DNA from 3 places in the Azospirillum mesophilum genome. Region 1 is predicted to be linked to each of the others. Evidence: predicted binding sites of a transcription regulator. Region 1 holds the regulator's gene; each other region holds the start of a gene.

Region 1 (4,650 bases):
CGGAGCTGGAAGACGCGGCGATCGCCTGGGGCCTGGACGTGCTGGTCGAGGTGCACAACCGCGAGGAGCTGGACCGCGCGCTGGCGCTGAAGACCCCGCTGCTGGGCGTGAACAACCGGAACCTGAAGACGCTCGCGGTGGACATCGCAACGACGGAGGAGCTGGCGCGCCATGTCCCGACCGACCGCATGCTGGTGGCGGAGAGCGGGCTCTACACCCCCGCCGATCTGTCGCGCATGGCTGCCGTCGGCGCCCGCTGCTTCCTGGTCGGCGAGTCGCTGATGCGCCAGGAGGACGTGACCGCCGCCACCCGCGCCCTTCTCGCCCCCGCCTGACCCTTCCCCGCCTGATCCTTCCCTGGAGGCCCTATGACCGGCTTCACGCATTTCGATTCCGAGGGGCGCGCCGTGATGGTGGACGTCTCCGACAAGGCGGAGACGGAGCGCACGGCGACCGCGCGCGGCTCCGTCATCATGCAGCCGGAGACGCTGAAGCTGATCCTGGAGGGCGGGGTCAAGAAGGGCGACGTGCTGTCGGTGGCGCGGCTGGCCGGCATCATGGGGGCCAAGCGCACGCCGGACCTGATCCCGCTGTGCCACCCGCTGGCGCTCACCTCGGTCAAGGTGGACCTGACCTGCGACCCCGACCGCAACGCCGTGGACATCACCGCCACCTGCAAGCTGAAGGGCCAGACGGGCGTGGAGATGGAGGCGCTGACCGCCGTGTCCATCGCCGCCCTGACCGTCTACGACATGTGCAAGGCGGTGGACAAGGGCATGACCATCACCGACGTGCGCCTTGTCCACAAGGCCGGCGGCAAGAGCGGCGAGTGGGGAGCCGCCCCGTGATTTCGGCCGCTATGATTTCAGTCGGGGAGGCCCGCGCGTGCGTCCTCGCCGCCTTCTCGCCCCTGCCGGCGGAGACGGTGGCGTTGCCCGACGCGCTGGGCCGCGTGCTTGCCGAACCGCTCGTCGCCCGCCTGACCCAGCCGCCCTTCGCGGCCTCCTCCATGGACGGATGGGCCGTCCGCGCCGCCGACATTGCAACGGCGGAGGCCGGCGCGCCGGTCACCCTGCGCCGCGTTGGCGAGGCCTCCGCCGGCCACGCCTTCACCGGAACGGTCGGGCCGGGCGAGGTCGCGCGCATCTTCACCGGAGCCCCCCTGCCCGCCGGTGCCGATGCCGTGGTCATGCAGGAGGACACCGAGACCGAGGATGATCGCGTGCGGATCGGGCGCGCGGTGCCCGCCGGCCGTTTCGTGCGCCCCGCTGGGCTGGACTTCTCCGTCGGCGAGGAGCTTCTGCCGAAGGGCCGGCTGATCACCGCGCGCGATGTGGCGCTGGCGGCCTGCGCGAACGTGCCGTGGCTGCGCGTGCACCGGCGCCCGCGCGTCGCGGTGCTGGCCACCGGCGACGAGATCGCGCTTCCCGGCGAGCCGCTGGGGCCGAGCCAGATCGTCAGTTCCAACGCGCTCGGCCTCTGCGCGCTGGTCGCGACTCAGGGCGGCATCGCGCACAATCTCGGCATCGCCAAGGACGACCCGGCAAGCCTCGCCGCCATGGCGGCCGGCGCGGCGGGCTGCGACCTGCTGGTGACGACGGGCGGCGCGTCCCAGGGCGATTACGATTTCGTGCGGAACGTCCTGGGCGGCCTCAGCCTCGCGTTCACCGCCGTCGCCATGAAGCCGGGCAAAGCGATGATGTTCGGCACGGGCGGTGCGGTGCCGCTGCTCGGCCTGCCCGGCAACCCGGTGTCCACGGGCGTGGCCGCCGTCCTGTTCCTGCAGCCGATCCTGCGCGTTCTTCAGGGACTGCCGACCGACGACGCTCCCCAATGGGCAAGACTTGACGCGCCCTTGAAGGCCAACGATTCGCGCGAAGACTTCGTGCGCGCCGCCCTGACCCTGGATTCCTGCGGGGACGCGGTCGCGACGCCTTTCCCGCGCCAGGACAACGCCATGATGTCGCGCCTCGCCAAGGCCGACTGCCTGATCCGGCGCCCGCCCAACGCCCCGGCGGCAGAGCCCGGCGACCGCGTTCCGGTCATCCCACTCTCGGGCGGTGTACTCTCTCTGTAAAAGATGCCGCGGAATTGTGTTGGGCCACGTCTTCCGGGGCTTGACGGCGGTTGGGAACCAAACTAGAACAGAGTGGAACGTTTTACTTTTGTTCCATGTCCAGTGCGGCACCGGCCGGGAGGCACAAATGCTCACGCGCAAGCAGCATGAATTGCTGCTTTTCATCCACGAGCGGCTTGGTCAGGGCGGTGTGTCCCCCTCCTTCGACGAGATGAAGGACGCGCTCGGCCTCAAGTCGAAGTCCGGCATCCACCGCCTGATCACGGGCCTGGAGGAACGCGGCTTTATCCGCCGCCTGCCCCACCGCGCCCGCGCGCTGGAGGTACTGCGCTTGCCGGAGGGGCTGGAGGCCGGCCGCGGCCGGCCCCCGCGCGCCAAGTTCCAGCCGAACGTCATCAAGGGCGACTTCGCCTTCGCCGGCCGCGAGGCGAACCCCGCGTCGGAAACGGTGCAACTCCCGCTCTACGGCCGCATCGCCGCCGGCACGCCCATCGAGGCGTTGCGCGACAACTCGGCCTACGTGGACATTCCCGCCGCCATGCTCAGCACGGGCGACCACTACGCGCTGGAGGTTGCCGGTGACTCGATGGTCGAGGCGGGCATCCTCGACCACGACACGGTGATCATCCAACGCTGCGACGGGGCTGAGAACGGCTCCATCGTCGTGGCCCTGGTGGACGAAGCCGAAGTGACGCTCAAGCGGCTGCGCCGCAAGGGCAACACCATCGCCCTGGAACCCGCCAACGCCGCCTACGAGACCCGCATCTTCGGTGCCGACCGGGTGCGCGTCCAGGGCCGTCTCGTCGGGCTGGTTCGGAAGTACTGAGACTACGGACGATCAACGCGGCATCGTCCACGGGCGGTCGCCGCGTACGTCCCGGACGCTCTGCACGCGTACGCCCTTCATGGAGACGTACAGCGCCTGCGCTCCCTCGCGGCGCAGGCGCCAGCGGTCGATGACCAGCGGCGCCCGGCACCCACGCGCCGGTTCGGCGATGATCACCGCGTCGGCGAGGGTGCAGTCCTCCGGCAAGGCGTCCGGCGTGCGCAGCAGAGCGATGGTCCGGCCGTTCAGCCGGTAAACGCATCCCAACACGTCGCAACGCAGCCGCCCGTCGAGGCTGACGCCCTCCGGCGGCCAAACATCCGCCGGCCCCTCGCGCCCGTCCCGCCGCAACCAGGTTTCCGCCGCGCGTCCGTCGGCCTTGGCCGACAGGCTGAGATGTCCCTCCGCCGTGCGGACGGCCATCACCGTTCCGTCGCCGGTGACCAGGATGTCCGGTCGAGGAGTCAGCGCCGGCGACAACATTCCGGCCATTATCGGCACGAGGCCGAGCATCCTCCAACGCCCGCTCCAGATCACCAGCCACAGGCCGCCGCCCGTCACCGCCCCGATGCCCCAACCGGGCATGGCCGGGATGAGGATGGCGGCTCCGGGTAGGGCTGCGGTGACCTCCGCCGTCCAGATCACCAGCCGGTCGCCCCAGTTCATCGCGATCAGCGCCGGCGCCTCCAGCCCGAAGGGCATCAGCAGATAGGCCATCAGGCTCCATGGCATGACCCAGACGGAGGTCACGGGAATGGCAACCATGTTCGACAGCACGCCGTAGAAAGCCACCTGCTGGAAGTGGAACAGCGAATACGGTGTCGTCGCGAGCGTCGCGATCACGCTGGTGAAGGCAATGCCGGCCAGATGCAGTAGACCCTGGAGGAGCCATCCCGCCCCCTTTCGCCACCGAACCAGCACCGGATTCGCGACCTCGAAGACGGCGATCAGCGCCACCACGGCCGCGAAGGACATCTGGAAGCTGGGGCCGAGCATGCCTTCCGGTTCCATCAGGACGGTAACGATCCCGGCGAAGGCGACCAGCCGCATGCTGAGCGGTGATCGGTCGGCGATCACCGCCCCCATGATCAGCCCGGTCATCAGCACCGACCGCACCGTCGGCACGGGCGCCCCGACCAGCATCGTGTAGGCCATGGCGGAGACGATGCCGAACGCCGCCGCGATCTTTTTGATCGGCCAGCGCAGCGCGATCCAGGGCACCAGCGCCAGCAGGGCACGCACGACCCAGAAGACGATGCCGGCCGCGATGCCCACATGCAGGCCGGAGATGGACAGCAGGTGCGCGAGGCCGCTGTTGCGGAAGGCGTCCATGACCGGTTCCGGGATCGCCACCTCCTCCCCATTCAGCAGGGCGGCGGTGACGCTGGCTTCCACCGGGTCGGGAATGGCGCGCTGCACCCGCTCCGCGATCACCGCGCGCGCCCGGTCGAAGGCGACCGTAACGACGTCCCAACCGGACACCGGCGGCGCGTTCAGAACCTCCGGCGTGCCCAGCACGAATCCCACCGCGCCGAAGCCCTGGAAGAAGGCCCGGCGTTGGAAGTCGAAGGCGCCCGGTTCCGGCGGTGGTGCCGGCGGATGGAGGACCGCGCGCATCCGGACCACGGTCCCGGCCTCCGGCGGCACGAACTTCGCCGGCAGCCGGAGTCGCGCCTTGGCCGGAGTCGCCTCCGGCTTCAGCTTGTCGACCGACAAATCGCCGACGAGCATGCGCGCGCCAGCCGGC
Region 2 (4,650 bases), on a different contig from region 1:
CGGCTGGCGCCGGGGCTGCCCGACGCGTGGCGGGCGATGGGGCACGCGGCGCTGGACCGGGGACGCAACGGGGACGCGGCGGCGGCCTACCGGCGCGCCCTGGCGCTGGATCCCGCCCAGGATGAATGCCTGGACCACATGGCGCGCGCCTGCAACCTCCAGGGCAATCTGGCGGAGGCCGAAGCGCTGCTCGCGCGGGCGCTCCGTCTCCTGCCGGCCAGCGCCCAGGCCAGCGCCCAGGCCAGCGCCCAGTCCTGGCGCAGCCTGGGGGACATCCGCCTGAAGCGGAAGGATCCGACGGGGGCGGAGCGCTGCCTGCGCCGCGCCGTGGCGCTGCAACCCGACTTCCCGGAGGCGCTGAACAACCTCGGCGGCGCGCTGCTGGGCGTGCGGCGCTTCGCGGAGGCGCGCCAGCCCTACACCCGCGCCGTGGCGCTCCGGCCCGGCTATCCCGATCCCTGGAACAACCACGGCAACGCGCTGCACGAGATCGGCGAGACCACGGCGGCCCTGGACCATTACCGGCGGGCGCTGGCGCTCGGCCCCGACCATCCGGTGGCCTACGCCAACCTCGCCGAGGCGTTGCGCACCCAGGCCTGTTCGGCCGAGGACTACGCCACCGTCGAGCGGCTGTGCCGCCGCGCGCTGATGCTGGTGCCCGACCACCTGCCGGCGCTGAACGTGCTGTCCGTGATGGGGCTGGACCTGCGGCGGCTGGCGGAGGCGGAGGCCGGATTCCGCCGCATCCTCGACATGGATCCCGACAACCCGTCGGCGCGCTTCAACCTGTCGCTGGCGCTGCTCAAGGCCGGGCGGCTGCGCGAGGCGTGGGACCATTACGAGGCGCGCTGGAAGGTCGGGGAAATCCCCGTGCCCAAGGCTCCCGGCCGCCAATGGAACGGCGAGCCGCTGGAGGGCCGGACCATCCTGCTGCACGCGGAGCAGGGGCACGGCGACGTGCTGCATTTCGTGCGCTACGCGCCGCTGGTGGCGCAGCGCGGCGGCCGGGTCCGGCTGGCCGTGCACAGTGGGCTGCGGCGGCTGATGGAGCGGATTCCGGGGCTGCTGTCGGTGCACAACCTGAACGACCCGGTGCCGGTCACCGACCTGCACTGCCCGCTGCTGAGCCTGCCGCGCGCTTTCGGCACCGGGCTGGACGACATTCCGGCGGCGATGCCCTACCTGACCGCCGATCCGGCGGAGGCGGAACGCTGGCGCGCGCGCCTGCCGGCCGACGGGCGGCTGAAGGTCGGGCTGGTCTGGTCGGGCGATCCCCGGCCGCACAGCCCCAAGGCCAACGCTGTGGACCGGCGGCGCAGCCTGACACTGGCGGCGCTGGCCCCGCTCGCCGCGGTGAAGGACGTCGTCTTCGTCAACCTGCAAAAGGGCTCCGCCGCCGTTCAGGCCAAGGAGCCGCCGCCCGGCCTGGAAATACTGGACTGGATGGACGAGGTCGGCGACTTCGCCGACACCGCCGCTCTGGTCGCCGGGCTGGATCTGGTGATCACGGTGGACACCTCCGTCGCGCATCTGGCCGGGGCGCTGGGGCGGCCGGTGTGGGTGCTGTCGCGCTTCGGCGGCTGCTGGCGCTGGCTGACCGATCGTGACGACAGCCCGTGGTACCCGACCATGCGGCTGTTCCACCAGCCGGCGCCGGGCGCCTGGGAACCGGCCGTTGTCCAACTGGCGGCGGCGCTGGCGGCCTTCCCGGAGGGCGCCTGACGACAGGCGGCGGCTCCCTTCCCGGCCCGCAACCCCGCGCACCGGCGAAGGGCGTGGTGGTGGACACCGGGACGGAAACGCTCGCCCACCACATCACCTCACCACATGCGATTGTCCTGATCGTTCGCTTGCCTTCGTCCCAAAACGGAACATAATAGGAACGAAGAGGTGAATGAGGATTGGCTCCGTGGACGACGCGCTGCTTGAGAAGCTCGGCATTCTGGCCGATGCGGCGAAATACGACGCTTCCTGCGCATCCTCGGGCGCCAGGGGGCGCAAGGGCGGGGCGGCGGGGATCGGCTCCACGACGGGGAGCGGGATTTGCCACGCCTACACACCGGACGGGCGGTGCGTCTCGCTGCTCAAGATCCTGCTGACCAATTATTGCCTGTTCGACTGCGCCTACTGCATCAACCGCCGCTCCTCCAACGTGCGGCGGGCTCGGTTCAGCGTGGCGGAGGTGGTGGCCCTCACGCTCGGCTTCTACAAGCGCAACTGCATCGAGGGGCTGTTCCTGTCGTCGGGCATCATCCGGTCCCCGGACCACACGATGGAGCAGATGATGCTGGTGGCCCGCAAGCTGCGGCGGGACCACGGCTTCGCCGGCTACATCCACCTCAAGACCATCCCCGAGGCCAGCCCCTGGCTGATCGAGCAGGCCGGTCTGTGGGCCGACCGGCTGTCGATCAACCTGGAACTTCCGTCCGACGGCAGCCTGGAAAAGCTCGCCCCGGAAAAGGACGGGCGGTCGATCAAGGCGGTCATGGGGCAGGTGCGCGAGCGCATCGCCGAAGCCAGGGAGGAGCGGCGGCGCTTCTCCCCCGGCGGGCAGAGCACGCAGCTGATCGTCGGGGCGGATGAGGCGACCGATGGGGCCGTGCTGCGGACCAGCGACACGCTCTACCAGCGCTACGGCCTGCGCCGGGTCTACTATTCGGCCTTCAGCCCGATCCCGGAGGCCAGCGCCGTCCTGCCCGCCAAGCCGCCGCCGCTCCAGCGGGAGAACCGGCTGTATCAGGCCGACTGGCTGCTCCGCTACTACGGCTTCACGGTCGAGGAGATCGTGGCGGGCGGGGAGGGCGGGATGCTCGACCTCGGCGTCGATCCGAAGCTGGCCTGGGCGCTGAAGAACCGCGACCGCTTCCCGGTGGACGTGAACCGCGCCGACCGCGAGCTGCTGCTGCGCGTTCCCGGCCTCGGCGCGCGGGCCGTCGACAAGATCCTGGCGGCGCGGCGCCACACGCGGCTGCGGCTGGAGGATGTGGCCCGCCTGTCCGCCGGGACCAAGCGGGCGCGGCCCTTCCTGATCACCGCCGACCACCATCCGGGCGGGCTGACCGACCGGCTGGACCTGCGCCGGCGCCTCGTCGCCCCGCCGCAGCAATTGAGCCTGTTCGGATGATCCGGCACCGCGTCGATCTGGAGGAGGGGGCCGACCTCGCCGGATTCCGCCGGGCGGTGCGCGGCCTGATCGCCGCCGATGCGCCGCCCGACGCGGTGCTGTGGAGCGCGGGCGGCGCGCCGTCCCTGTTCGGGGACAGCGCCGATCCCGCGTTCGACGCGGCGCCGCCGGTGGCCCTGCCGCGCCCGGTGGGGGAGCTGGTGCAGGCGGTGGTCTGCCATCGCGAGCCGGAACGCTATGCGCTGCTCTACCGGATGGTCTGGCGGGTGCTGCATGGCGAGCGCGGGCTGCTCGACCAGCACGCCGACCCGCTCGTCCACCGGCTGGTGCTGCTGCACAAGGCGGTGCGCCGCGACATCCACAAGATGCACGCCTTCCTGCGCTTCCGGGAGGTGAGGGACGGCGCCGGCGCGGAACGCTACGTCGCCTTCTTCAGGCCCGACCATCACATCGTCGAAGCCGCCGCCCCCTTCTTCGTCGAGCGGTTCGAGAGCATGGTCTGGTCGATCCTGACGCCGGACGGCTCCCTGCACTGGGACCGGCGGGCGCTGACGGTCGGGCCGCCGGCGACGCTGCCCCAGATGCTGGACGGGGGGCTGGACGAGGACGGATTCCAGGCGGGCTGGCGCCGCTATTACGAGAGCACCTTCAACCCGGCGCGGGTCAACCCGGCCGCCATGCGGGCGGAGATGCCCCGGAAATACTGGGCCAACCTGCCGGAGGCGGCGGCCATCCCGCAACTCATCCGCACGGCACCCGACCGTGTCCGCGCCATGATCGGGCGCGAGCCCGTTCCCTCCACCCGCCGCACCCCGGACCGGGCGCTGGCCGCCATGGCGGCGCAGAAGCCGGCCTCGCTGGCCGAGCTCAACGCCATCATCCGCCGGTCGGAACCGCTGGTCCCCGGCGCCACCCAGGCCGTGCTGGGGGAGGGGCCGGAAGGCGCCGCCATCGCCTTCGTCGGCGAGCAGCCCGGCGACCAGGAGGACCGGCAGGGCCGCCCCTTCGTCGGCCCGGCCGGACAGCTGCTGACCCGCGCGCTGGACGAGGCCGGGATCGACCGCGGCCACGCCTACCTCACCAACGCCGTGAAGCATTTCAAGTTCGAACAGCGCGGCAAGCGCCGCATCCACCAGTCGCCGACGGCCGGCGAAGTGAAGCATTACCGCTGGTGGCTGCTGGAGGAGCTGGGGTTCGTGAAGCCCCGCCTCGTCGTGGCGCTGGGCTCCACCGCGGCGCTGGCCTTGTCGGGGCGGAGCCTGTCCGTGCTGCGCGACCGGGGTCCGGCCCGGTTCGGCGACTGGGAGGGCTTCGTCACCGTCCATCCCTCCCACCCGCTCCGCCTGACGGAGGGGGAGGAGGCGCGCCGCGCCTACGCGGACTTCGTCGCCGACCTGCGGCGGGTGCGGGATATGGCGCCTACACTTTGAGGGTGAGGCGGTAGGTGTAGACGTCCCCCCGGAACAGCCCTTCCACATACTCGATCATGCGCTTGTCGTCGGTGTAGCTGCGCCGCTTGATGAGCA
Region 3 (4,650 bases), on a different contig from region 1:
CGGCAGGCGTCGGCGATCTCCACCGTGCGGGCGACGGCCTCGGGGTAGCGGCGGAACAGGCGGGCCATCTCCACGCCGGCCTTCAGGTGCCGCTCCGCGTTGGCGGACAGCAGCCAGCCGGCCTCGTCGATGGTGGTGCGGTTGCGGATGCAGGTCATCACGTCGGCCAGTTGGCGGCGGGCGGGCGCGTGGTAGAGCACGTCGTTGGTCGCCACCATCGGCACCCGCTCCGCCTCCGCCAGCCCGGCGAGCCACGCCAGCCGCCGGGAATCGTCCCCCCGGTAGCGGTGGCTGGCCGCGAGGTGCAGCCGCCGGCCCAGATCGAAGCGCCATGCCCGCAGCTCGTGGACGAAGGACTCGTCGCGCCGGTCGGGCGGGACCAGCAGGAACAGCATTCCCTCCGCATGCTCCAGCACGTCCTGGCGGCCGATGAAGCAGGCCCCCTTGGGTGCCCGCCGCTTGCCCAGCGTCAGCAGGCGCGACAGCCGCGCGTAGGCAGCCCGGTCGGTGGGGTAGGCGAGCAGGCTGGCCGCATCGGTCAGGTCCAGCCGGCAGCCGACCACCAGCCGCAGCCCGTGCTGCTTGGCCGCCTTGTGCGCCTGCACCACCCCGGCCAGCGAGTTGCGGTCGGTCACCGCGATGGCCGCATGGCCGAGCGCTGCGGCGGTCAGCGCCAACTCGTCCGGGTGGGAGGCCCCCTCCAGGAAGGTGAAGCTGGTGGAGACCTGGAGTTCAGCGTAGGGGGTCAAGGCAATGCCCCCTCATCCGAAGAACCCATGCAGGAACCACAGGGCCTTCACGCCGGGCTGATAAAGCCCCTGGCGGAAGACCCAGAAGCGGCGGCCGTCCGCGTCCTCCACGCGGTAATAGTCGCGGGACTCTCCTTCTCGGCGCCACCATTCGGCCTCGATGCGCTCCGGGCCGTCGGCGTGGCTGATGCGGTGGAGGACGCCGCGCCAGCGGAACATGGCCGGCGGGTCGTCGGGGACGGGGGCGACGGCCTCGATGGGCTCCGGCGGGGCGAGCAGCCGCACCGGGCGCGGCCGGTCGGCCGGCCACAGGCGGTCCCCCAGGCGATCCCCCAGGCGATCCCCCAGGCGATCATTGGCGGCGACGCTCGGCAAGGCCGGCGCCGGAGCCACGCTGCGCTCCGGCAGCCAACTGGCGCGCGGGACGAGCCGCAGCACGGCGCGCTCCCCCAGCCGGTTGCCGAGCCGGTCCACCAGCTCCCCCAACTCCGACTCGTCGCCCGCCGAGCCGTCCAAAGCGGCCTGCACGGCGCCCAGCGGCCCGGCCTCGGCGGCGGACAGGACCATGACCTCGATGCCGGGGCCGGGCTCGATGCGCTCCAGCTTCTGCGCGAACAGGCGCATCAGGGCGCCCGCGTCGCGCACCGGGCGGCTGGTGCCGATGGCGAGCGTCTGGGGCGGGTCCTCCAGCCGGCGGTCCACCCGGTGGGTTTCCAGCACCAGCCGGCGCGCGCCCTCCCCGGTCGCCTCCAGCCCGGCGCAGAGTGCGTCCAGCAGGTGCCGCACGGCGCGGGCGATGGCCTCGGCGGTGGAAATCGGCTCGGGCAGGGCGAGGCGGACGCTGTGCGGCGGCACGGGCAGACGCGGCGACACCGGCTCGTCCAGATGCCCCAAGGCTTGGTCGAGCCGCCGAGCGGCCTCCCGCCCGAAGCGGGTGGCGAGCGTGGCGCGGGGGATGGCGTGCAAGTCCCCGATCCGCCGCAGCCCGACCGCAGCCAGACCCTGGACGGTGGCGGTGGGCAGGCGCAGCGCGGCGATGGGGAGGGGGGCGAGGGTGGCTCCTCCTTTCTTTACCCTCTCCCCTCTGGGGAGAGGGGAGGGTGAGGGGGTTGCGCGTGGTGGTACGTCCGGCGAGAGCGCAACCCCCTCACCCCAACCCTCTCCCCAGAGGGGAGAGGGAGAAAACCGCGCCAACCCCCAGGCCGCGGCCGGCGTATCCGCCAGCGCCGCCCGCGACTCGAACCCTCCGGCCCTCAGCCGTGCCGTCAGGTCGGCCACCAGCGCCCGCTCCCCGCCGAACAGGTGGGCGCAGCCGGTGATGTCCAGCACCACGCCGTCGGCGCCGTCCGGGGCTGTCCAGGGGGTGTAGCGCGTGCACCAACCCGCGATCCGCTCCAGCAGCCGGGCGTCCGACTCGGGCTCGGCGTCGAAGACGGTCAGGGCGGGCTCGACGGCGCGGGCGTCGGCCAGGGTCATGCCCGGCAGCACCCCGGCCTCTTCCGCCGCGCGGTTCACGGCCACCACGCCCAACCGCCCGCGCTCGGCCAGAATGGCCGCCAGTGGGCGGTCCCGCAGGTCGGGGCAGCGGCGCGCGCGGGCGTCGGTGGGCAGCCGCGGCAGCCAAAGAGACAGGATTCGCCGCGCCATGCCCATGCCTTCCCTCCGATCCGAACAAATCAGGAACATAATAGCGACAAACAACAGCGGAGGGGAGTCCCAGAGGAGGTGCTTGTCCCGGTGCTTCGGGAGGACGACATTCATAGGATGAAACCGAATCCGATCAGCGTCGCCGCCGCGCTGCTGCTCACCGCCTGCGCGACGGAGTTCCGGGACGAGACGCCCGGCCAAGCCCAGTCCTTGCCGCCGGTCCGCACCCAGACCTACACGCCGGGCGGGGCGCCCCCGTCCGCGTCCGGGGCGGGGCTGAAGACGTGGCGGCAGCTTCAGGAGGAGGCCAACGCCCGGCCGTCCCCCTCGGCACAGGCCCCCTCCCAACGGATGTCGCAGCTTCAGGAGCAGGGCCAAAGGCAGCCGCCGGTGCGGCGCCGGGGCAGTTCGTCCCCGCCGCCCGCGCCTGCCGAGCAGATGGCTGTGCCGTCGCTGCCGCCTCCGCCCTCGACCCAGGCGCAGACCGACCGCTTCAAATACGATCTGATGAGCCCCGAGGTGGACCGCCTGCGCACGGAGGACGCCATGGGCCGGCTCGAACCGCTCCAGCAGCGCGAGTTGTTCCGCAAGGAGCAGGACCTGCGCCAGTACGGCACCGGCCCCCGGGGGTTCTGAAGACGCGTCCCCCGATCAAGGTCACTTGACCCCGCCCGCGCCCTCCCGCCATACCGGGGCGACGGTGCGCGAAAGGGGTACGGGGGCATGGCAGTGTTTGGGGCGGCGTTTCGGGCGGTCCTTCTGGCGGCTCTGATGGTCGGGCTATCGGCGGCGCCCGCGCTGGCGCGGATGACGGTCACCGGGCCGTTCGGCACCGGCCTGACCGAGCCGGTGTGGGTGCTCCAGCATCTTCTGGCCTTCCTCGCCATCGGAATGTGGGCCGGGCAGAACGGCGGTCCCGCCGTGTGGCAGCTTCCGGTCTCCGCCCTGACGGCGGTGCTGGCCGCCGGGCTCGCCGCGCAGCTCGACCTGCGCTTGCCCTACGCGGCCCAGGGGCTGGCGGTGTCGCTGATCGTGGTCGGCGCGCTGGTCGCCACCGCCCTGCGGGCGCCGGTGGCGCTGGCGGTGCTGGTCGTTGCGGCGGCGGCCGTCTTCCACGGCTACATCCACATGGGCGGCGCCCTGTTCTGGGGCGGATTCGCGGCGGGCGTTCTTCTGGTGACCAGCGCGGGGCTTGGCCTGTCGGCGGTGCTGGGGCAGGCGGTGTCGGCGCGCGCGGCCCAGGTGTGTGGCGGTGCGGTAGCACTCGCCGGCGTTCTTGACCTTGCGGGCGTGATTTAACCGCTTGCGCCTTGAAAACGGACAAGTGCAGGTATTCTTGTAGGGATGTTTCCCAAAAAGAAAGGTGGAGCCGCCGGTGCCGCGCGCAGGAGCCAAAGCCCGCCTTGACCACAACCCGCCCGCTTCCAGCCCGCCGGGCTTCAGCCGCCGTCGCCTGCTGGCCGGCGCGGCCGGCGCGGCGCTGCTCGGCGCTGTCCCGCAACGGTTGATTGCGCAGGAGATCCGTTATTTCCGCATCGGCACCGGCACCACGTCCGGCACCTATTTCCCGGTCGGCGGGCTGATCGCCAACGCCATCTCCAACCCGCCGGGCTCGCGCCCCTGCGACCGTGGGGGAAGCTGCGGCGTGCCGGGCCTGATCGCGGTGGCGCAGGCCACGCTCGGCTCCGTGGAGAACATCGAGCTGCTGCGCGCCAACGGGGTGGAAGCCGGGATGGCCCAGGCCGACGTCGCCTACGGCGCCTACACCGGCACCGGCCCCTTCAAGGGCAAGCCGCCCTTCGAGGCGCTGCGCTCCATCGGCATGCTGTACGCGGAGGCGGTCCAACTCGTCGTGCGCGCCGACGGCGACCTGCACACGGTGGCCGACCTGAGGGGCAAGGCGGTGTCGCTGGGCGAGGAGGGCTCCGGCGTGCTCGTCGAGGCGCGGGCGATCCTCGCCGGCTTCGACCTGAAGGAGGAGGAGTTGAAGGCCGTCTACGTCAAGCCCGGCACGGCGGCCGACCGGCTGGCGAAGGGCGAGCTGGACGCCTTCTTCATGGTCGGCGGTTTCCCGGTCTCCGCGGTCAGCGACGTGGCGGGGCGCGTGCCGATCCGACTGCTCCCGCTGGACGGCGCCATGGCCGACCGCCTGCGCGCCCAACAGCGCTTCTACATGACCGAGGTGATCCCGGCGGAGACCTACCCCGGCGTCCCGGAAACCATCACGCTGGCGGTGGGGGCGGAGATGGTGGTC

Evidence for each region. Region 1 encodes LexA, which represses DNA repair genes until DNA is damaged. Its sites were predicted from a motif close to ATGTTCTANTTTGGTTC; they were not measured.
Region 2: a site for LexA is predicted at 1,870-1,886, ahead of ACSVC7_RS14100 (putative DNA modification/repair radical SAM protein). Genes of this name have one in related genera too.
Region 3: a site for LexA is predicted at 2,419-2,435, ahead of ACSVC7_RS01605 (Y-family DNA polymerase). Genes of this name have one in related genera too.

The regions. Positions count from the first base shown of each region.
Region 1 covers NZ_JBPXMQ020000007.1:129,983-134,632, reverse strand. Annotated here, with positions in the region: gene trpC (indole-3-glycerol phosphate synthase TrpC) at 1-335, shown strand, start outside; gene moaC (cyclic pyranopterin monophosphate synthase MoaC) at 369-848, shown strand; gene ACSVC7_RS10190 (molybdopterin molybdotransferase MoeA) at 845-2,077, shown strand; gene lexA (transcriptional repressor LexA) at 2,205-2,903, shown strand; gene ACSVC7_RS10180 (ComEC/Rec2 family competence protein) at 2,916-4,650, opposite strand, start outside.
Region 2 covers NZ_JBPXMQ020000012.1:165,408-170,057, forward strand. Annotated here, with positions in the region: gene ACSVC7_RS14095 (tetratricopeptide repeat protein) at 1-1,722, shown strand, start outside; gene ACSVC7_RS14100 (putative DNA modification/repair radical SAM protein) at 1,895-3,124, shown strand; gene ACSVC7_RS14105 (UdgX family uracil-DNA binding protein) at 3,121-4,554, shown strand; gene ACSVC7_RS14110 (GntR family transcriptional regulator) at 4,544-4,650, opposite strand, start outside.
Region 3 covers NZ_JBPXMQ020000001.1:332,771-337,420, forward strand. Annotated here, with positions in the region: gene ACSVC7_RS01600 (error-prone DNA polymerase) at 1-749, opposite strand, end outside; gene ACSVC7_RS01605 (Y-family DNA polymerase) at 762-2,396, opposite strand; gene ACSVC7_RS01610 (hypothetical protein) at 2,514-3,032, shown strand; gene ACSVC7_RS01615 (HupE/UreJ family protein) at 3,120-3,695, shown strand; gene ACSVC7_RS01620 (TAXI family TRAP transporter solute-binding subunit) at 3,772-4,650, shown strand, end outside.